DNA from 2 places in the Comamonas sp. 7D-2 genome. Region 2 is predicted to be linked to the other one. Evidence: riboswitches for the same ligand, from Rfam matches in the RefSeq annotation. Region 2 holds a riboswitch; the other holds the start of a gene.
The links. A riboswitch is a leader RNA that binds a small molecule or an ion and turns the genes downstream of it on or off. The one in region 2 is predicted to bind S-adenosylhomocysteine.

Region 1 (10,433 bases), 460 kb from region 2:
GCTATCTCCGCGATTCCGATGTGGTGACGCTGGCACAGGTGCATTCGGCTCCCTGGTGGAAGCGCATCTGGGACAATCTGCTGGGCGCCCTGAGCCCGCTGCTGTAAGCACCATGCCCTGGCTTTGGGCATGCCCAAAGCCCGCGCACCACGCGCGTGCACACTGGTGACCCACTCGCACCAAGGCGGAACGCCCTTTTATTTCATACGTGAAAGTCAGGGCTGATCCTCCCCTAATTTACACAAATCTGCAGGAATACCCTCTGCTGGCACGCCTTTCGCTTGCCTACATTCTTGTATGCAAGTTGCAGACAACTTGCATACAAGATTCCACAACTTGCGAAAGACGACTATGCGCCGCTTTGTCAGATCACTGTTCGGACAGGTGGTGATCGCACTCATACTGGGTGTGCTCGCCGGACTACTGGCCCCTGAATGGGCCGTGAAACTCAAACCCCTGGGCGATGGCTTCATCAAGCTCATCAAGATGATCATCCCCATACTGGTGTTCTGCGTTGTCGTGCACGGCATTGCCGGTGCAGGCGACCTCAAGCGCGTAGGCCGCGTGGGCGTCAAGGCTCTGATCTATTTCGAGGTTCTGACCACCATCGCCCTGGGTATGGGCCTGGTGCTTGCCTTTGTCTTCGAGCCCGGCGTGGGCATGAACGTGGACACCAGCAAGCTCGACGCCTCGGCCATGGCGGCCTATGCCAGCAATGCCGACAAGCTGACCAGCGGCGGCACGGTGGACTTTCTCATGAAGCTCATTCCCACCACCGTGGTGGAAGCCTTCGCCAAAGGCGACGTGCTGCAGGTGCTGCTGTTCGCCGTGCTGTTCGGCTGCGCGCTGACCATGCTGGGTGAGCGCGGCAAGCCCGTCTCCGCGCTGGTGGACGCCTTGTCCATGGCTCTGTTCAAGGTCATGGGCATCATCATCAAGCTGGCACCTCTGGGCGTGCTGGGCGCTATCGCCTTCACCGTGGGCCAGTACGGCATAGGCTCGCTCAAGCAGCTGGGCATGCTGGTGGCGCTGTTCTACGTCTCGGTGCTGATCTTCGTGTTCGTGGTGCTGGGTCTGGTGATGCGCCTGTCAGGCTTCAGCCTGATCAAGCTGCTGCGCTATCTGCGCGAGGAGCTGACCATCGTCTTCGCGACAACCTCCTCCGACAGCGTGCTGCCCCAGATCATGGCCAAGCTGCGCAATATGGGTGTGCGCGACTCCACCGTGGGCCTGGTGATTCCCACCGGCTACTCGTTCAACCTGGACGCGTTTTCCATCTACATCACACTGGCTGCGGTCTTCATCGCCCAGGCCACCAACACCCCGATCAGCATGTCCGACCTGCTGACCATTCTGGCCATCGCGCTGGTGACCTCCAAGGGCGCACACGGCGTACCAGGCTCGGCCATCGTGGTGCTGGCCGCCACCCTGCATGCCATTCCCGCCATCCCTGCGATCGGCCTGGTGCTGGTGCTGTCGGTGGACTGGTTCATGGGTATTGCACGCGCCCTGGGCAATCTGATCGGCAACTGCGTGGCCACCGTGGCGATTGCTGCCTGGGAGGGAGACATCGACCGCGAACGTGCCCATGCGGTACTTGACGGCAAGGCCGAGCCACTGACCGAAGAAGAAGACCATGCATCTGCTATCGTGCCGCCTGTCGTAGTCCCCATCCCTCACTCCAGCCACTGAACCAAGCAATGACTCCTGCCTCTCCACAGCACATCGCGGAACGCGTCGTCGAAGCCATCCTGGCCCAGAAACTGGCACCCGGGGAGCGGCTGGGAGAGCAGGAGCTTGCCAACAATTTCGACGTCAGCCGCACCGTGGTGCGCGAAGCGCTGATGCAACTGCAGGCTCGCGGCTTCGTCCAGGTCCAGGCCCGCAGGGGCTGGTACGTGGTCCAGCCCTCGGCTGCCGAGGCCATGGATGCATTCTCTGCACGGCGAATCATCGAGACCGGCATATTGCAGGAAGCCGGCAAGCCGCTGCAGCGCGTCATCACCAGACTGCGCCGCCATATCGCCCAGGAGCAGAAAGCCATCGCCGGGGCGGACAGCGCCACGCGTGCCTTCCTGCTTGCGGATTTCCATGTCTGCCTGGCCGAACAGATGGGCCACAGGCTGCTGGCCGACACGCTGCGCGATCTGACGGCACGCACCACCCTGGCTGCCACGCTCTACCAATCCACGCACAGCGCCAGCCAGTCCTGCGCCGAGCACGAACGCATCGTGGCCGCCCTGGAACGCGGCGACACCGAGGGTGCCAAGGCGCTGCTGCTGGAACATATAGGCATGGTGGAACGCTCGCTGGAAATCCGTGCGACCGAGACCGAGGAGCCCGGCGGCCGATTGCGTGCCACGCTCGCCCCCGTGCTCAAGCAACGCCTCTGAGCAACGCTCTCCAAACCAAAAAGCCAGGGTCGACCCTGGCTTTTTTCATTTGCGAAGTGCGATCTCGAAGCTGGTTCAGCCCAGATTCGGCGCCAGATAGCGGCGCAGTTCCTCGACATCCATGCCACGTCGCTGAGCCATGTCGGCGAGCTGGTCTTCGCCGATCTGGCCCACGTTGAAGTAGCTGGCCTCGGGGTTGCCGATGTAGAAACCGCTCACGCTGGATGCCGGGTTCATGGCCAGGCTCTCGGTCAGCGTCATGCCGATTTCATCGGCCTGCAGCGCCTTGAACAGGTCGATCTTGGCCGTGTGATCGGGGCAGGCAGGGTAGCCGGGCGCGGGGCGAATGCCCTTGTAGGCTTCCTTGATGAGCTCCTCGTTGCTCAGGTTCTCGTCTTCGGCATAGCCCCACAGATCCTTGCGCACGCGCTGGTGCAGGCACTCGGCAAAGGCTTCGGCCAGGCGGTCGGCCAGGGCCTTGAACATGATGCCGCTGTAGTCGTCCAGCGCGGCTTCGAATTCCTTGTCCTTCTTCTCGGCGCCGATGCCGGCGGTCACGGCAAACAGGCCGGCATAGTCGGCAATGCCCGACTCCTTGGCGGCCACAAAATCTGCCAGGCAGCGGCTGGGGCGCATCACGGGCCGGCCATCCGGGCCGTCCACGGCCTGCTTTTCGGTCTGCTGGCGCATGCCGTACCAGGTGGTCAGCACCTGGCTGCGCGATTCGTCGGTGTAGAACACGATGTCGTCGCCCACGCGATTGGCTGGGAACAGGCCCATCACGCCATTGGCCTGCAGCCAGCGGCCGTCAATGATCTTCTGCAGCATGAGCTTGGCATCGGCCAACACCTTGCGCGCCTCCACGCCCACGACCTCATCGTCGAGGATGGCCGGGTAGGGACCCGCCAGATCCCAGGTCTGGAAGAACGGGCCCCAGTCGATGTACTGGGCAATTTCAGCCAGGTCGAAGTTCTTGAACACGCGGCGGCCCAGGGTGCGCGGCACCACAGGCGCATGGCCCACCACGGCGGCATTGGCTCTGGCCTGCTCCAGCGTCCACAGCGGCGTCTTCTTCTTGTTGGCATGCTGGGTGCGCACCTTGTCGTAGTCGGCGCTCAGCTCGTCCAGATAGGCCTGCTTGCCGTCGCCCAGCAGGCTCTGCGCCACGCTGACCGAGCGCGAGGCATCGGGCACATAGACCACAGGGCCGTCGTACTTGGGGGCAATCTTCACGGCCGTATGCACGCGCGAGCAGGTCGCGCCGCCGATCAGCAGCGGAATCTTCTTGATGCGGAAATAGTCGTCCTTGTCCATCTCGCCGGCCACATACTGCATCTCTTCGAGGCTGGGAGTGATCAGTCCCGACAGACCGATGATGTCCGCCCCCTCGGCCTTGGCACGCGCCAGGATCTCGTGGCAGGGCACCATCACGCCCATGTTGATGACTTCGAAGTTGTTGCACTGCAGGACCACGGTGACGATGTTCTTGCCGATGTCGTGCACGTCGCCCTTGACGGTTGCGATGACGATCTTGCCCTTGCTGGTCACGTCCAGGCCCGCCGCTTCCTGCTGGCGCTTCTCTTCCTCGATATAGGGCACCAGGTGGGCCACGGCCTGCTTCATCACGCGCGCGGACTTGACCACCTGGGGCAGGAACATCTTGCCGGCGCCGAACAGGTCGCCGACGATATTCATGCCATCCATCAGCGGGCCCTCGATCACGTGCAGCGGGCGACCGCCGCCCTGCACCACGATCTGCTGGTAGGCCTCTTCGGTGTCTTCAGTGATGAAGTCGGTGATGCCGTGCACCAAGGCGTGCGACAGACGCTCGCCCACGGTCTTCGGTGCCTCGGGCGTGCCGCGCCACTCGAGCTTCTTGCTGTCGTCCTTGGCCGCGCCCTTGGCGCTGTCGGCGATCTCGAGCAGGCGCTCGGCCGCATCGGGGCGGCGGTTGAGCACCACATCCTCCACGCGTTCGCGCAGCTGGGGCTCCAGGTCGTCATACACACCGACCATGCCGGCATTGACGATGCCCATGTCCATGCCTGCCCCGATCGCGTGATAGAGGAACACCGTGTGGATGGCCTCGCGCACGGGGTCGTTGCCACGGAACGAGAACGAGACATTGGAGACGCCGCCAGAGACCTTGGCACCGGGCAGATTCTGCTTGATCCAGCGTACGGCCTCGATGAAATCGACGCCGTAGTTGTTGTGCTCTTCGATGCCGGTGGCCACGGCAAAGATGTTGGGGTCGAAGATGATGTCCTCGGGCGGGAAGCCCACTTCGTCAACCAGAATGCGGTAGGCTCGTTCGCAGATCTCGATCTTGCGCGCAAAGGTGTCGGCCTGGCCTTTTTCGTCAAACGCCATCACCACGGCGGCAGCGCCATAGCGCTTGACCAGCTTGGCGTGCTTCTTGAACTCCTCGACGCCCTCCTTCATGGAGATCGAGTTGACGATGCCCTTGCCCTGCAGGCAGCGCAGACCGGCCTCGATCACGTCCCACTTGGAGCTGTCCACCATCACCGGCACCTTGGCGATATCGGGCTCGGAGGCAATCAGGTTCAGAAAGCGCACCATGGCGGCCTTGCTGTCCAGCATGGCCTCGTCCATGTTCACATCGATCACCTGGGCGCCGTTTTCCACCTGCTGGCGCGCCACGGCCAGAGCCTCTTCGTACTGCTCGTTGAGGATCAGGCGCGCAAAGGCCTTGGAGCCGGTGACGTTGGTGCGCTCGCCCACGTTGACGAACAGCGTCTCATCGCCGATGAAGACGGGCTCCAGGCCCGACAGGCGCATGGGAGGAATGGCAGTGGAAGGGGTAGCAGCGGACATCAGCTCACCTGTGTGAAAACCAGAAACAGAATCGAAAACAGGTGAGCGCCGTTGTGAGTGCCAGCAGATCGTCGACCGGATCTGCGACCCCGAGCCTGACGGGTCAAACATCTCTGGGATGACCGGCTGCAGCGCTCCTCGGGGTGAAGCCCGTCATTCTACGGCGAGGGCGGGCAATCGGGGCTTCAAGGCGCTTTGCCCCGCGGCTGTGCAGGATAGCTCTTTGCGAACAGCTATAGCAGATTCGACTTTCCGCACCCCAAAAACAGGAGCAGGGCAAAAGGTAATTTCGCAAAACACGAATGCAACCATCTCATTTCAAGCATATTCCCGGCATGGTGCGCATCCGCAAGGAATGGCGCACATCGCTTTCCTGCTCTCAGGCAGCCCGGCACCGACGGGGCCGCCTGCCATGAGTGGACAAGCACCTACAGCCCCTATCTTTGAGTCTTTGGCACCATCGACAGCAAATGTCTGGTCCATGTGCTCAGCCGTGCACAGCCGATTGCCAGCCATGACCAGGCAGGCCATTCAGCCCTCGCATGGAACACCCAGGAGATCCTATGAACGTGACCTTCGGCGCGTACTACACCCTCATCATGGCCGTGCTTGTGCTCATGCTTGGCAAGCTCATGACAAGGCATATCCGCTTTCTGCGCGACTTCAATATTCCCGAGCCTGTCTCCGGCGGCCTGGTTGTGGCGGCCATCATTTTCATGCTGCATCAGACCACGGGACTGGCACTGAGCTTCGAGGGCAGTCTGCAGTCGGCTTTCATGCTGGTGTTCTTCTCGTCCATCGGCCTGAGTGCGAACTTCGCGAAGCTGCGTGAGGGCGGCTCTGCGCTGTTCATCTTCCTGGGCGTGATTGCCGTCTTCATCATGATGCAGAACATCGTGGGCGTAAGCCTGGCCACCGTGCTGGGACTGGACCCGTTGATCGGCCTGGTCGCAGGCTCCATCACACTGGTAGGCGGTCACGGTACGGCCGGAGCCTGGGGCTCGGTGCTGGAAAACCAATACGGTCTCACGGGAGCCACCACCCTGGGCATTGCCTGCGCCACTTTCGGCCTGGTCATCGGCGGCCTGCTGGGTGGACCGCTGGCCAAGCGGCTGATCACGCGCCATCAGCTGGCCCAGCCGCTGACCGAGTCCGAGCAACTGCGCGCCGATGCTCCCACGGTGAGCGAAGGCAGCGAGGTCGCCAACTTCGAGTCACCCAACAAGGCCCCGCGCCTGATCACGGCTGATGCTGCAGTGGAAACACTGGCCCTCTTCGCTGGCTGCCTGGCCTTTGCCGAATTCATGACCGGCCTGACCAAGGGCACGGCCATCCAGCTGCCTACTTTTGTCTGGGCGCTGGGGGGCGGTGTGGTCATCCGCAACGTGCTGGACTATATGTTCGGCTTCAAGGTGTTTGACCGCGCCATCGATGTCTTCGGCAATGCCGCGCTATCCATCTATCTGGCTATTGCCCTGCTGTCGCTCAAGCTGTGGGAGTTGACCGACCTGGCCGGCCCGTTGATGGTCATCTTGGCCGCACAAGCCATCGTCATGACGCTGTATGCGGCATTTGTGACCTTCCGCATCATGGGCAAGAACTATGACGCCGCCGTGCTGGCTGCCGGCCACTGCGGTTTCGGCATGGGCGCCACACCCACGGCCGTTGCCAATATGCAGGCCATCACCAACCAGTACGGCCCGTCGCACAAGGCCTTTCTGATCGTGCCCCTGGTCGGAGCCTTCTTCATCGACATCATCAACGCCTTTGTGCTGCAGGCCATGATCAGCATCGTTCGCTGATCGCAGCTTGCGCCCACAAAAAAGGCGTGTTCCTGTCAAACAGGAACACGCCTTTTTTCATAGCTATTCACGCTTTATGGAAAAGCGCCAGAGACATATCTGACTCCGGTCATGCAGCCACGGCCTGGGCCGAAGCCGGCAAGCCGAAGATGCGGTCAAAGGCCCAGTTGAAGGCAAAGGTGTAGACCATGAAGAACACCAGCAGACCGGCTTCCATCACTGCAGCTTCCCACAGCGAGATGCCGAACCACCAGGCCATCAGCGGGATCAGCATGGCGGCGATGCCGCCTTCGAAACCGATGGCGTGCACCACGCGGCGCATCAGGGAGCGGCCCTTGACGCTCTGGCGCGATTCCCATTTTTCGAACAGGTGGTTGAAGCTCAGATTCCAGCAGATCGCGATCACCGAAGCAGCCACGGCCATGACGCCGGAATCGCTGGCCTTCTGGCCGATGGCCATGAAGATCAGGCTGGAGACGATGATGGCAATGATTTCGTACAGACCCACATAGAGGATGCGACGTTTGGGACCTTGAAGGCCCTTGGCCTTGGCGGGGGTGGCAAAAGCGGCGGTATTTTTGAGAGAAACGGCAGAGGAAGAAGCGGATGCCATCGCTGAGGCTTGTTGAGACATGGGCTGCAGTGTATGTTCTATAAATTGAAGATAAAAGTCAGTTCCTTTCAATTTTTCTGACAGATCGACACCATGCCCTTTAGCGCCGACCAGGTTCCGCTGTTTCTTGCCGTGCTCGATGCCGGCTCTTTCTCAGCGGCTGCACGCAAGCTGGGGCGTGTGCCCTCGGCCGTCAGCATGGCCATTGCCCAGCTGGAGGCAGAGCTGGACCTGCAGCTGTTTGACCGCAGCGGACGCGAGCCCGTGCCCAGCGCCGCCGCCCGCGCGCTCGAGCCGCAGGCGCGCCTGCTGGCCGAGCAGTTGCAGTTGCTGAACTGGCAGGCTCAGGCACTGCATGCCGGGCTGGAGGAAAGGCTGACGCTGGCCATCGCCCCCGAACTGCTGGCCACGCACTGGAGCGAACCGCTGAACCGGCTGGTGCGCGAGTTTCCTGCGCTGCCCATTGAGGTGCTGGCAGCTCCCCAGGCAGATGCGCTGGAGCTTTTGCATGCGGGCCGCGCCCATCTGGCCCTGGTGTTCGAGCGGCCCGCCATTGACGGGCGCGAGGGTTTCCAGGAAATGGGCCGCGAGACGCTGGTAGCCGTGATGTCGCCGCAGTTCGAACTCTGGCAGCAGGCGCTGGCCGAGCATGAGCAGGGCCGCACCACACGGCCACAGCTCACGGTGGAGCAACTGGCTGCCACGCGTCAGGTACTGGTGGCCAGCCGCGACCCGCAGCAGACAGATCCGCGCTTTGTGTTTGCGCGACAGCTCTGGCGCACGGACAGCCACCAGGCAGCGCTTTCGCTGATAAGTGCAGGCCTGGCCTGGGGCTGGCTGCCCAAGGGCCTGGTGGAGTCGCATATCGGCAGCGGTGCGCTGATGGAAATTCCCGTGCTCAACATCAGCAACGGCACGACCTTGTTCGTGGACTGGGTCTGGTCCAAGGAGCGGGCCCAGGGTCTGGCGGCCAGGCGCTTTGTGCAACTGCTGCGCGAGCGCTGAACCGCCATGGGCTGGCCTCCAACATCTGGTCTTGAAGACAAAAAAGCTTAAGGAGCAGAATGTACAAGCGCCAGCCGCTAGTCATTCCATAGCGAATCAATTTGCACTGCACAGGAGTTTCAATACATGCCCCGTCAGCCCGCCAAAGCCGCCCCCGCTACCTCGTCTGCCGTGCAGGCCGAATCCGATCGCCAGCCAGCGCGCAAGCGCCTGCCGTTTCCGACCAGTGAATCGGTACAGGCCTCCAAGGCAGCCATGCCATCGCCCTCCCGGCCTGTGCCGCGCAAAAAGCCTGCCGCCAAAACCGTGAGCCGGACCGCTGCGCCCACGGCAAAAGCGCCCGCCTTGTCCTTGGTCTATCCTTTCGAGACCAAGGACAAGGCGCTGCGCAAGCTATGGCAGCCCTGGCAACCGGGCCAGCCACGGGACAGTCGTTCGACCACCGGACACCCTCGGCCCGCAGTGGAGTTGCAGAAGTTCGACCCGTCCGCCAAGCCCTTCTCCTCCGACAAGGGCAAGCAATATGACAAGGACAGCGTGAACCAGCTGGCCGAGGCTCTGGACGGGCTGCAGAATATTTTCTATGCCGACCGGCGTTTCAAGCTGCTGGTCATCCTGCAGGGCATGGATGCCGCAGGCAAGGACGGTACGCTGCGCGCGGTCTTCGGTCGCATGTCGCCACTGGGCGTGCGCACCGTGGGCTGGAAGGCGCCCACCGAAACCGAGAAGGCGCATGACTACCTGTGGCGCATTCACCAGCAGTTGCCAGGTGCGGGCGAGATCGTGCTCTTCAACCGCAGCCAGTATGAGGATGTGCTGGTGCCTGTGGTCAACGGCTGGCTCACGCCCGAGCAGCAGACCCAGCGCTATGCACAGATCAACGACTTCGAGCGCATGCTCAGCGAGACCGGCACGGTGATCGTCAAGTTCATGCTGCACATCAGCAAGGACGAACAGCGCGAGCGGCTGCAGCAGCGGCTGGACGACCCCTGCAAGCACTGGAAGTTCGACGAGAACGACCTCAAGGTACGCGCCCAGTGGGACGACTATCAGCAGGCCTACGGCCAGCTGCTGGGCGCCACGCACACACCCTGGGCACCCTGGACCATCGTGCCCGCCGACTCCAAGACCCACCGCAATCTGATGGTGGCCACGGTGTTGCGCGAGGTGATGGGCAATCTGGAGCTCAAGTATCCGCCCGGGGCACCGGCGCTGGATCACATCAAGGTCCGGTGACGCACACAGCTGCCGCCGCCATCAGAGCTCGCACATCGCTCTCAAAAAAAGAGCTATTAGCGTTTGTGTTCAATGATTTTCAGATTGAAAAATATCTGAAGTCATTCATCAAAAGGCGCTAGCAGCTCCTGTTTTTGAAAACTACCGGGACAGATCAGAACTGCCAGCCCAGTGCGCCCAGGCCGTCGAACTCCATCTCGAAGCGATCGCCGGCTTGAAGCGGCATGCAGCCGCACCAGGTTCCCGTCGTCACCACTGTGCCGGCAGGCACGCTGCCGTATTCGCGCGCCACATGCTGCAGCCAGTCCACCAGCAGCCAGGCCGGATCGCCCAGGCTGTGCGTTCCGGTAAAGCGCTGTGGCGGGCCGTCATTCACGGTCACCGTGCACAGCTGCCGGGCCCAGTCGCGGCCGGCGATGACGGAAGCGCTCTGCCACTCGCCCAGCGCCAGTCCGCCATGGCATTGGCCGTCGGCCAGCAAGGCCAGGGCCGGGGCCTTGAGGCCGTCGCGCCAGCGCACATCCACCCATTCCACGGCCACGCAGGCGG
Region 2 (10,433 bases):
GCGCTCCTGGGTCATCGGCTCTGCGTTGCTGATGATTGCCTTGAGCTGTGCAAAGCCCTCTGCTGCCGAGGAAACAAAAGCGCAATCTGCTTCTGAAAGCTCAGCCACTGCGCAGGCCGACAGCAGGTCTTCCCTGACCGGCTCGCTGAGCCTGATCAGTGACTACCGCTTTCGCGGCATCTCGCAGACCTGGCAAGGTGCGGCCGTGCAGGGCGCAGTGGAACTGGCCTTGCCCAAGGGCTTTTATCTGGGCACGTCGCTGTCCAATGTCTCTACCAGCAGCTACGGCCGGGGCCAGGGGCTGGAGCACGATATCTATGGTGGCTGGCGCTGCGAGCTCGTGCCTGACTGGTTGCTGGATGCCGGGCTTTTGCAGTACCGCTATCCCGGCGCACGCCTGGGCGCAAGCGATGGCAGCAGCAAACGCTTTGACACCACCGAGCTCTATCTGGGAGCGACTCATGGTGGTCTGAGCATCAAATGGTCCGTGGCACTGACGCCTTATTTCGGCCTGGGCGAGAGTACCGCCGACTCGGCGTTCGCCACTGCGCTGCAGCCGGCAGGCAGCAGCCGCGGCAGCCAGTATCTGGATCTGAACTATCAGCATCCGCTGGGCGATCTCGCCACCTTGGGCCTGCATGGCGGCTATACCTGGGTGCGCAATTACAGCGATGTTTCCTATGCCGACTGGCGCATCTCGCTATCCAGGGCCTGGGGCCCATGGACAGCATCGCTTGCGTATGCGGGTACCTCGGCCGATGCCCGCTACTACAGCGCCGTCAACAGTCGTGGCCAATGGCGTGATCTGGCACGCAGCGGCTGGCTGCTGGGCCTGAGTGCCGGGTTCTGAGCGGACTTGAGTGATACGCTGATCGCCTGATGCCTTCATCCACACCATCATCCGCAGCGCAGCGCCCCGACCCCGACGCGCTGGTCGCTCAACTGCAGGCAGATCGGCAGCGCGCCCATCTCGGCAAGCTGCGCATCTACTTTGGCTCCAATGCCGGAGTGGGCAAGACCTATTCCATGCTGGCGGCTGCGCAGCGCGAGCGGCAGGCCGGGCGCAAGGTTCTGGTGGGGCTGGTGGAGACGCATGGCCGTGCCGAGACCGAGCAGCAGCTGCACGACCTGGAGCTGCTGCCGCGGCGCACGCTGGTCTACCAGGGCAGGCAACTGGACGAGTTCGATCTGGATGCAGCTCTGGCACGCCGCCCGGAGGTGCTGCTGCTCGACGAGCTGGCACACAGCAATGTGAGCGGCTCGCGCCATCCCAAGCGCTGGCAGGATGTGCAGGAGCTGCTGGAGGCGGGTATCGAGGTGTGGACCACGCTCAACGTTCAGCATCTGGAAAGCCTGAACGATGTGGTGGGCGGCATTGTGGGCATACAGGTCCATGAGACCGTGCCCGACCATATCTTTGACGATGCCGATGAGGTCATCGTGGTCGACATCCCGCCCGAGGAGTTGCTCAAGCGCCTCAAGTCGGGCAAGGTCTACCCGCTGGAGCAGGCCGAGCGGGCCTCGCGCAATTTCTTTCGCCAGGGCAATTTGCTGGCGCTGCGCGAGCTGGCCTTGCGCCGCACGGCCGATCGTGTCGATGAGGACATGCGTGACTACCGCCGCGAGCGCTCCATCGGCGATGTCTGGCCCACGCGCGAGCGCCTGCTGGTGGGCGTGGGCGGCCGCGCAGGTGACGATGCCCTGGTGCGCCAGGTGGCGCGCCTGGCGAGAAGGCTGGAGGCCGACTGGGTGGTGGTCTATGTGGATGCGCCGGAGCGCCAGCATAGGCCTCGGGCAGCGCAGGAGGCCGTGCTCAAGACCCTGGCGCTGGCGGCGCGTCTGGGCGCGGAAACGGCCACCATCCCCGGTGCCCATGTGGCCCAGGCTCTGGTGGACTTTGCGCGTGAGCGCAATGCCAGTCATCTGGTGCTGGCGCGTGTGCATGAACCTTTGAGCCGCTGGCTGCGCTGGCGTGCCTCCAGCCTGTCCGAACAGATCGCTGCGCTGGATCCCGGCCTGGACGTGCTGCTGCTGTCCGTCAAGCAAAGCAAGAACGAGAGCACCTTGCGATTGCCGGCGGCGCGTGAAAAGAACATTCCGTGGAAGGGCTATGCGGGTGTGACCCTGGCTTGCCTGGCCGCTACAGCGGTGGCGGAGCTGCTGCTGCGAGTGTTCGACCCTGCCAATGTGGTCATGCTTTTCCTGCTGGTGGTGGTGCTGTCCGCCGTGCGCTGGGGACGCGGCCCCGGAGCATGGGCGGCCCTGCTGTCAGTGCTGCTGTTCGATTTCTACTTTGTGCCGCCGCGCAACTCTTTTAGCGTCAACGATACGCAATACCTGTTCACCTTCAGCCTGATGCTGGGTGTGGCACTGGTCTGCGGCCAGCTGACGGCGCGGCTGCGCCACGAGGCACGCGTGGCCGCAGAGCGCGAAAGGCGGGCCGGCGCGCTGGCCAGGCTGGCGCGTGACCTGTCGGGTGCGCTGACGCAGGAGCAGGTCACGCAGATCGCACTGACTACGATTTCAGGCGTTTTCGATGCCCAGACTGGGCTGCTTGTTCCCGATGCCGATGAGCGCCTGCAGCTGGCGCCTGGCAGCGAAGCTCAGATCGACACCAGCGTGGGTCGCTGGAGCATGGAGCATGGCCAGATGGCCGGCCATGGAACCGATACCCTGGCAGCTGCGCCGGCACTTTATGTGCCGCTGATGGCGCCCGTGCGCTCGCGTGGCGTGCTGGTACTGCAGTTGCGTGTGCCGCAACGATTGCGAGTGCCCGAGGAGCGCCGTCTGCTTGAAGCCTGTGCCAGCCAGATTGCCCTGGCATTGGAGCGTGTGCATTTTGTGGAGGTGGCGCAGCAGACCCAGATCGCCATGGAGGGCGAACGCATGCGCAACACCTTGCTCTCGGCCGTCTCGCATGATCTGCGCACGCCGCTGACGGGCATCCTGGGCGCGGCCCAGGCGGCCTTGCCCCATGCGCCGCAGGGGCCGGCGCATCACATGCTGGTGCAGATTCGCAATCAAGCACAGGCGCTGCAGCAACTGGTGGACAACCTGCTGGCCATGGCGCGCCTGCAGCAAGGCGGCGTGCAGCTCAAGCGTGAATGGCTGCCGGTGGACGAACTGGTGGGCAGCGCGCTGGCGCAGATGCGCGAGCGACTGGCCGCTCATGCGCTGCAGACCTCGCTGCCGGCCGATCTGCCTTTGCTGCAGCTCGATGCCGTGCTGATGGAGCGTGTGCTGGTCAATCTGCTGGACAACGCCATCAAGTACACGCCCGAAGGCACGACGATCACCGTGGCAGCCAGCGTGGCCGATGGCGACTGCGTGCTGAGCGTGCAGGACGCGGGGCCGGGTCTGCCCGGGCATCTGTCGGCTGAGCAACTGTTCGAGCCGTTCACGCGTGGGCAGGCGGAGAGTGCCGTGTTCGGCATGGGGCTCGGACTGGCTCTGGCTCAGCGGATTGTGCAAGCCCATGGCGGCAGATTGCGGGTTGCACAGGCAGAGCCCGGTCCGGGCACCGTCTTCAGCGTACACCTGCCCGTGCCCGAGCAGCCGGCGATGGACGAATGAGCCGACAATCCCGTGCATCACATGCAAATCCGAACATGACAAGCGCCGCACCCCGCATTTTGCTGATTGAAGACGACGCCAGCATCCGCCGCTTTGTGCGCCTGGCACTGGAGGACGAAGGCTGGCAGGTGTTCGAGTCAGAAACCGCCAGGCGCGGCCTGATCGAGGCCGCCAGCCGCCAGCCCGACGCCGTGGTGCTGGACCTGGGCCTGCCCGATGCGGATGGCAAGACCGTGATTGCCGAGCTGCGCGCCTGGAGCCAGCTGCCGATTCTGATCCTGTCCGCGCGCGAGCGGGAAGAGGACAAGGTGGCGGCGCTGGACGCCGGGGCCGATGACTACCTGACCAAGCCCTTTGGCGTGCCCGAGCTGCTGGCCAGGCTGCGCGTGATGCTGCGTCGCCGCCAGCAGGCATCGGCGGCAGACAAGCCCGGCAGCTGTGCGCGTTTCGGCGCGGTGGTGGTGGATCTGGCGGCGCACGATGTCAGGCGCGACGGAGTGGCCGTGCACCTGACGCCCATAGAGTTCCGCCTGCTGGCGGCCCTGATTGCCGGCCATGGCAAGGTGCTGACGCATCGCCAGTTGCTGCTGCAGGTCTGGGGCGCTGAATATCTGGACCGCCCCCACTATCTGCGCGTGCACATGGCCAACCTGCGCCAGAAGATAGAGCTCGATCCGGCCCAGCCCCGGCATCTGGTAACCGAGTTGCAAGTCGGTTATCGCTTGGTGGGCCTGGAAGGCTGATTCCTTTATAATCGCCGTCCATCCGAGGAGCGTTGCAGCGTTCCCCCGGCCAGCCATGAGCTGGTCTGCGCGGGGCGTGAGGCTCGGATTTCATCCCGCAACGACGCTCGCCCACGCTTTCTGTGCGGTGAGCCGGTTTATTCCCCCTCTGCTGCAGAACGTGGTTTTTCATTCAAGATTTGGAGAAAACCATGAACGCTGCCGTGCGCTTCAACCCCGCTGATTCGGCCATTACCGATATTTCCCTGGCTGCCTGGGGTCGCAAGGAAATCAGGATCGCCGAAACCGAAATGCCCGGTCTGATGGCTGTGCGTGAAGAGTTCGCCGCTGCCCAGCCCCTGAAGGGCGCGCGCATCACGGGCTCGCTGCACATGACCATCCAGACCGCCGTGCTGATCGAGACGCTGACGGCACTGGGCGCACAAGTGCGCTGGGCCTCGTGCAACATCTTCTCGACCCAGGACCACGCAGCTGCCGCCATCGCCGAAACCGGCGTGCCTGTCTACGCCATCAAGGGCGAGTCGCTGGAAGACTACTGGAACTACACCCACTCCATCTTTGAATTCGGCGCTGCCGGCACCGAAGGCGAAGGCCCCAACATGATCCTGGACGACGGCGGCGACGCCACCATGCTCATGCACCTGGGCAAGCGCGCCGAGAAGGACCTGTCCGTGCTGGCCAACCCCGGTTCGGAAGAAGAGCGCATCGTCTTCGCCGCCATCAAGGCCAAGCTGGCCGTGGATCCCACCTGGTACAGCCGCAAGTCGGCCCAGATCATGGGCGTGACCGAAGAGACCACCACCGGCGTGCACCGCCTCAACGAAATGTCGGCCAAGGGCACGCTGCTGTTCCGCGCCATCAACGTCAACGACTCGGTGACCAAGTCCAAGTTCGACAACCTCTACGGCTGCCGCGAATCGCTGGTGGACGGCATCAAGCGCGCCACCGACGTGATGATCGCCGGCAAGGTGGCCTGCGTGGCCGGCTACGGCGACGTGGGCAAGGGCTCGGCCCAGGCTCTGCGCGCGCTGTCGGCCCAGGTCTGGGTGACCGAGATCGACCCCATCAACGCCCTGCAGGCCGCCATGGAAGGCTATCGTGTCGTGACCATGGAATACGCTGCCGACAAGGCCGATATCTTCGTGACCACCACCGGCAACAAGGACATCATCCGCCACGAGCACATGGTTGCCATGAAGGACCAGGCCATCGTCTGCAACATCGGTCACTTCGACAACGAAATCGATGTGGCTTCGATCGAGAAGTACAAGTGGGAAGAAGTGAAGCCCCAGGTGGACCAGATCGAGTTCCCCGACGGCAAGAAGATCACCCTGCTGGCCAAGGGCCGCCTGGTGAACCTGGGCTGCGCCACCGGCCACCCCAGCTTTGTGATGTCCAACTCGTTTGCCAACCAGACTCTGGCGCAGATCGAGCTGTTCACCCGCCCCGACGCCTACGAAGTGGGCAAGGTCTATGTGCTGCCCAAGATCCTGGACGAAAAGGTCGCCCGCCTGCACCTGAAGAAGGTCGGCGCCATGCTGACCGAACTGAGCGACGAGCAGGCCGCTTATATCGGCGTGAGCAAGCAAGGCCCTTACAAGCCTGAAACGTATCGCTATTAACCCCCCCTTAGGCGCTTTGCGCCTTCCCCCTCTCTGGCTTCGCCGGAGGGGGACGACAGCCTCGCTGGGGCAGTCCTCGCTGCGAGGCGGCTCTTGCTCGCTGTCCCTTGTTTGGTGTGCGCCAGTATTGGGGCTGTGTTGATTTATTTGATAGCTTCTTGCGCTTGTCGTATCTTGATTTCAGATGAATTTCTGTCTGAAATTAAGACAGGGTAAGCGCAGGCAGCTATAAAAAAACAGATTATCTTGCCTGCAGCGTATGGCTGCGGTTGATTTCAAAGGAAGCGACGCTATGCGCGCAGATGTTTTTTTGGTTGAAGCAGGTCATGCTGCCACCCGTTCCCAGGCCCAGCGCCTGATTGCCTCGGGTGTGGAATGGCGCCTGACGCCGCTGGCGCCATGGAAGAAAGTGGCCAAGAACGGCGATGACATTCCTGCCGGTGCCGAGCTGCAGCTGCTGGACGCCGCCGAGGCCAAATACATCTCGCGCGGCGGGCTCAAGCTCGAGGGCGCGCTGGCCGCGACCGGCCTCAGCGTCAAGGGCTTGCGCTGTCTGGACGTGGGGCAGAGCACGGGCGGCTTCACCGATTGCCTGCTGCAGGCCGGTGCGACCCAGGTCATCGGCCTCGACGTGGGCCACGGCCAGCTGCACGAGCGCCTGAAAAATGACGAACGCGTGGTCTGCGTCGAGGGCTTCAACGCCCGCGCGCTGACGCCCGAGCTGCTGGAGAAGGCTTGCGACGAGGCGCTGTGCGAAGTCATCGAGGAAGAAGAGGACAACGACACCCAGCCCATCGCTCCCTATGCCTGGATGCGCAACGGCGGTCAAGTCGATGAAGACTATGACGACAGCGACGATGCCAAGGAACAGGATGTCGAGAGCTTCAAGGCCGAGCGCGCCGCCAAGGCCAAGGCCCGGGCCGAAGGTCTGGCTCCGGTGGAGTTGCGCCGCAAGCCCGGCACCGAAAATATCGACATCAGCCCGGCTTTCGATTTCGTGACCGGCGATCTGTCCTTCATCTCGCTGACCCTGGTGCTGCCTGCCGTGGTACAGCTGCTCAAGCCCCATGGCCAGCTGCTGATGCTGGTCAAGCCCCAGTTCGAGCTGCAGCCCGGCCAGATCGGCAAGGGCGGCATCGTGCGCGACACGGCCTTGTACGCCGAGGTCGAAAAACGCATTCGCGACTGCCTCGGAGATCTGGGGCTGAGCGTCAAGCAGTGGCTGGACTCGTCCATTGAAGGCGGCGACGGCAATCACGAATTCTTTGTCTGGGCGCAGCAGGGCGCCGAAGTCAAGGCTCCGGCCCCCGCTGCTGCCGACGAGGCCGCTGCGGCCAGGCCGGCCGTCAAGGCAGCCGCCAAGCGCCCTTCGCGTGCCGATATCAAGGCCCAGCGCGCCAAGCAGGAGCTGTATGAAGACCCCGAGGTGGCCAGCTTCGGCCAACCCGGCCCGGCCCGCAGCAAGCAGAAAAAGCGCAACGAACGTTGAGCGTTGAGTAAAAAGCGTGGCGGGTGCCGAGCCTTCGACGCCCGCACATGATCCAGGATTCAGAGACATAGACCGCCATGAGCTTTCCCGTCAGCTTCGAGTTTTTCCCCACCAAGACGCCCGAGGGCGCTGCCAAGCATGTGGGCGTGCGCCAGGCCCTGTATGCGCGCAAGCCCGAGTTCTGCTCCGTGACCTATGGCGCGGGCGGCTCCACTCAGGCCGGCACCTTCACCATGGTGCGCGACATTCAGAACGAGGGTGTGGGCGCGGCCTCGCACTTCTCCTGCATCGGCGCCACGCATGAAAAAGTGCGCGCCGAGCTGAACGAACTCAAGGCCATGGGCGTCAAGCGCATCGTCGCCTTGCGCGGCGACCTGCCCAGCGGCTACGGCCTGGGCGGCGAGTTCCAGTACGCCAGCGATCTGGTGGCTTTCGTGCGCCAGGAGTTCGGCGACTGGTTTCACATCGAAGTGGCCGCCTATCCCGAAACTCACCCCCAAGCAAAGTCCCCTCGCAGCGATCTGGACGCATTTGTTGCTAAAGTGCGCGCTGGTGCAGATTCCGCCATCACGCAATACTTCTACAATGCCGACGCATACATGCGCTTTGTCGATGAGGTGAGGGCCCTGGGGCTCGACGTGCCGGTCGTGCCAGGAATCATGCCTATTACCAGCTCTACGCAGCTGATGCGCTTCTCGGATGCATGTGGTGCCGAGATTCCGCGCTGGATTCGTCTGCGTCTGCAGGCGTTCGGAGATGACACCGCTTCCATTCGTGCGTTCGGTCTGGATGTCGTGACTCATCTATGCGAGCAGTTGCGCAGCCAGGGTGCTCCCGGGCTGCACTTCTATACGATGAACCAGAGCGTCGCCACTCTGGAGATCTGCGACCGTCTGGGCCTGTAAGCCAAAAGCTTGCCGGCCGCGAGGCGGCCGGTCTTGGGCGGCTCTCACTTGAGCTTTCAAGGAGATTGCGCCCGTGCAACCGAAATTTTGGCGCTTGCGTTGTTGTCAGTGGATAGGTCTTGCCGTCGTCACCGCGACCATGGCCGGCTGTGCTCCGCTGCAGGAAAAGTCCGAGGAACAGCCCCCCGTCGTTCAGAGCCAGCCCCGAAAAAAGGGCGCGCAGCCCACGGTCTCCGGCCCCCTGCTGCCCGACGCCTATGCGCGCAGCAACTATCGCGACAAAGGCCTGGGCGTCAAGGCCAACAAGCCTGCGGATGCCGACAAGGCAGACCTGCCCGAAGACAGCAGCAAGTACGAGCTGAGCCCTCCGCGAGAAAGCGACCAGGAGGGGCTGGCCTCCTGGTATGGCGGGCAGTTCCACGGCCGCAAGACGGCCAGCGGCGAGCGCTTTGACAGCATGGACATGACGGCAGCGCACAAGACCCTGCCTTTCGGAACGCGCGTTTGCGTGCGCAGCTCCGTGACCGGCAAGAGCGTGGTGGTGCGTATCAATGACCGCGGCCCCTTCGCGCCAGGTCGCATCATCGACCTGAGCAAGGCCGCGGCCCAGGAGCTGGGCATGCTGGGCCTGGGCATCAAGCCCGTGGAGCTGTGGCAGCTGGACGCCGATGAGGACGAGTGCCCGGCCACGCTCAATGCTTCGGGCAAGAAGCGCCATCCTAGTGTGGCGCAGGGCGCTGCCGCCTCCAAGGCGCGCGCGGCGTCCGCGAATCAGCCCGCGCGCAAGGTCTCCCAGACCGCCAAGCGCAAGCGCTGAACCATTGTTGCTGTTGAAGGGGTGCAGCCGGTGAAGCTGGCGCGCCCGGACTGCAGAGGGCCGGCAAGGGCCGGCCTACAGCCGCGTAGTTAGCCGCCAGACTCCAGCGTAAAGCCTGCATTGCTGTCTTGACCCAGCAGCTTGACCAGCTGCGGCATGGCGGGCTTGAGCTGATCCTTGAGATTGAATGGCGGGTTGATCAGAAACATGCCGCTGGCGGGCAGGCCGCCGCGTTCGGAGGTCTTGTTGCTCTTGACCGTGAGCGTTGCATGCAACCAGCTCTTGCCGGCCTTGGTTGCCATGGTCTTGAGCCGCTTGGGCAGATCGTGGGCTTCGGGGCGCGGGATGATGGGGTACCAGACGGCGTAAGTGCCTGTGGGAAAGCGCTTGAGACCGTCCGCCGCCATGTCCAGCACGCGGCCGTAGTCGGTCTTCAATTCGTAGCTTGGATCGCAGAGCAGCAAGGCGCGGCGCGATGGCGGAGGCAGGAATTTCTTCACGCCTTCGAAACCATCCTCGTGCAGGATGGCGACCTGGCGCCTGACTTCCAGCTGGGCCATGTTGCCGGTCAGAGAGCGCATGTCCGTGGGGTGCAGTTCAAAGGCCTTGAGACGGTCATGACCGCGCAGCAGCGCCTGGGTGATGAAGGGCGAGCCGGGATAGTTGCGGATGGCATTGCCCTGGTTGAAGCGACGCACCATCTGAAGATAGTCCTGCAGCACCGGGGCCAGCTCGGCCTCCTTGGCGGCAGCCAGGCGCAGCACGCCTTCCTCGGCCTCGCCGCTCTTGCTGGCGTAGTCGCCGTCCAGGCGGTACAGGCCGGCGCCGCCGTGGGTGTCGAGCACCGTCAGCGCAGCCTCTTTTTGCGTGAGGTATTGCACGGTGGCAATCAGAACGGTGTGCTTGAGCACATCGGCGTGATTGCCTGCATGGAAGGCGTGGCGGTAACTGAACATAGAAATGGATGGTAACCAGCAGGGCAAGAGGGGAACAGCACTTTTTACCCTGTGGTCTTTAAAGGCTGTCGGCGCCTGGATGCAGAGGGAGAAACAGGCACTAGGGGCTGTTTCACAACAGGCTGCTGCACGAAAACACGCAGATTCTGGCGTTTTTGTATAATGGCGGGCTTCGCAGCGATTTTATGGTTCCCGCGGCGAAGGCTTGGGCCAAGTTTAAATTGGTCCGAGTAACCCCGCCTAAGAGGCTTCCTTTAAAAGACCTGTCTTTTTCAAGAAGAAGCACCGACCGCGGAAAAGGGACCGCCAAACCTTCTTGAAAGAGAAA

Region 1: linked by a shared signal. The riboswitch ahead of metH (methionine synthase) and the one ahead of ahcY (adenosylhomocysteinase) in region 2 are both predicted to bind S-adenosylhomocysteine.

Annotation. Positions count from the first base shown of each region.
Region 1 covers NZ_CP094238.1:136,353-146,785, reverse strand. The annotation lists gene cls (cardiolipin synthase) at 1-107, shown strand, start outside; gene MPZ60_RS00640 (C4-dicarboxylate transporter DctA) at 352-1,692, shown strand; gene MPZ60_RS00635 (GntR family transcriptional regulator) at 1,701-2,393, shown strand; gene metH (methionine synthase) at 2,469-5,228, opposite strand; S-adenosyl-L-homocysteine riboswitch at 5,265-5,374, opposite strand; gene gltS (sodium/glutamate symporter) at 5,792-7,030, shown strand; gene MPZ60_RS00620 (PACE efflux transporter) at 7,140-7,643, opposite strand; gene MPZ60_RS00615 (LysR family transcriptional regulator) at 7,737-8,648, shown strand; gene MPZ60_RS00610 (PPK2 family polyphosphate kinase) at 8,775-9,884, shown strand; gene MPZ60_RS00605 (fumarylacetoacetate hydrolase family protein) at 10,039-10,433, opposite strand, start outside.
Region 2 covers NZ_CP094238.1:600,303-610,735, forward strand. The annotation lists gene MPZ60_RS02745 (TorF family putative porin) at 1-850, shown strand, start outside; gene MPZ60_RS02750 (sensor histidine kinase KdpD) at 880-3,573, shown strand; gene MPZ60_RS02755 (response regulator) at 3,609-4,316, shown strand; S-adenosyl-L-homocysteine riboswitch at 4,335-4,432, shown strand; gene ahcY (adenosylhomocysteinase) at 4,508-5,938, shown strand; gene MPZ60_RS02765 (TlyA family RNA methyltransferase) at 6,231-7,427, shown strand; gene metF (methylenetetrahydrofolate reductase [NAD(P)H]) at 7,505-8,332, shown strand; gene MPZ60_RS02775 (septal ring lytic transglycosylase RlpA family protein) at 8,472-9,149, shown strand; gene MPZ60_RS02780 (23S rRNA (adenine(2030)-N(6))-methyltransferase RlmJ) at 9,239-10,105, opposite strand.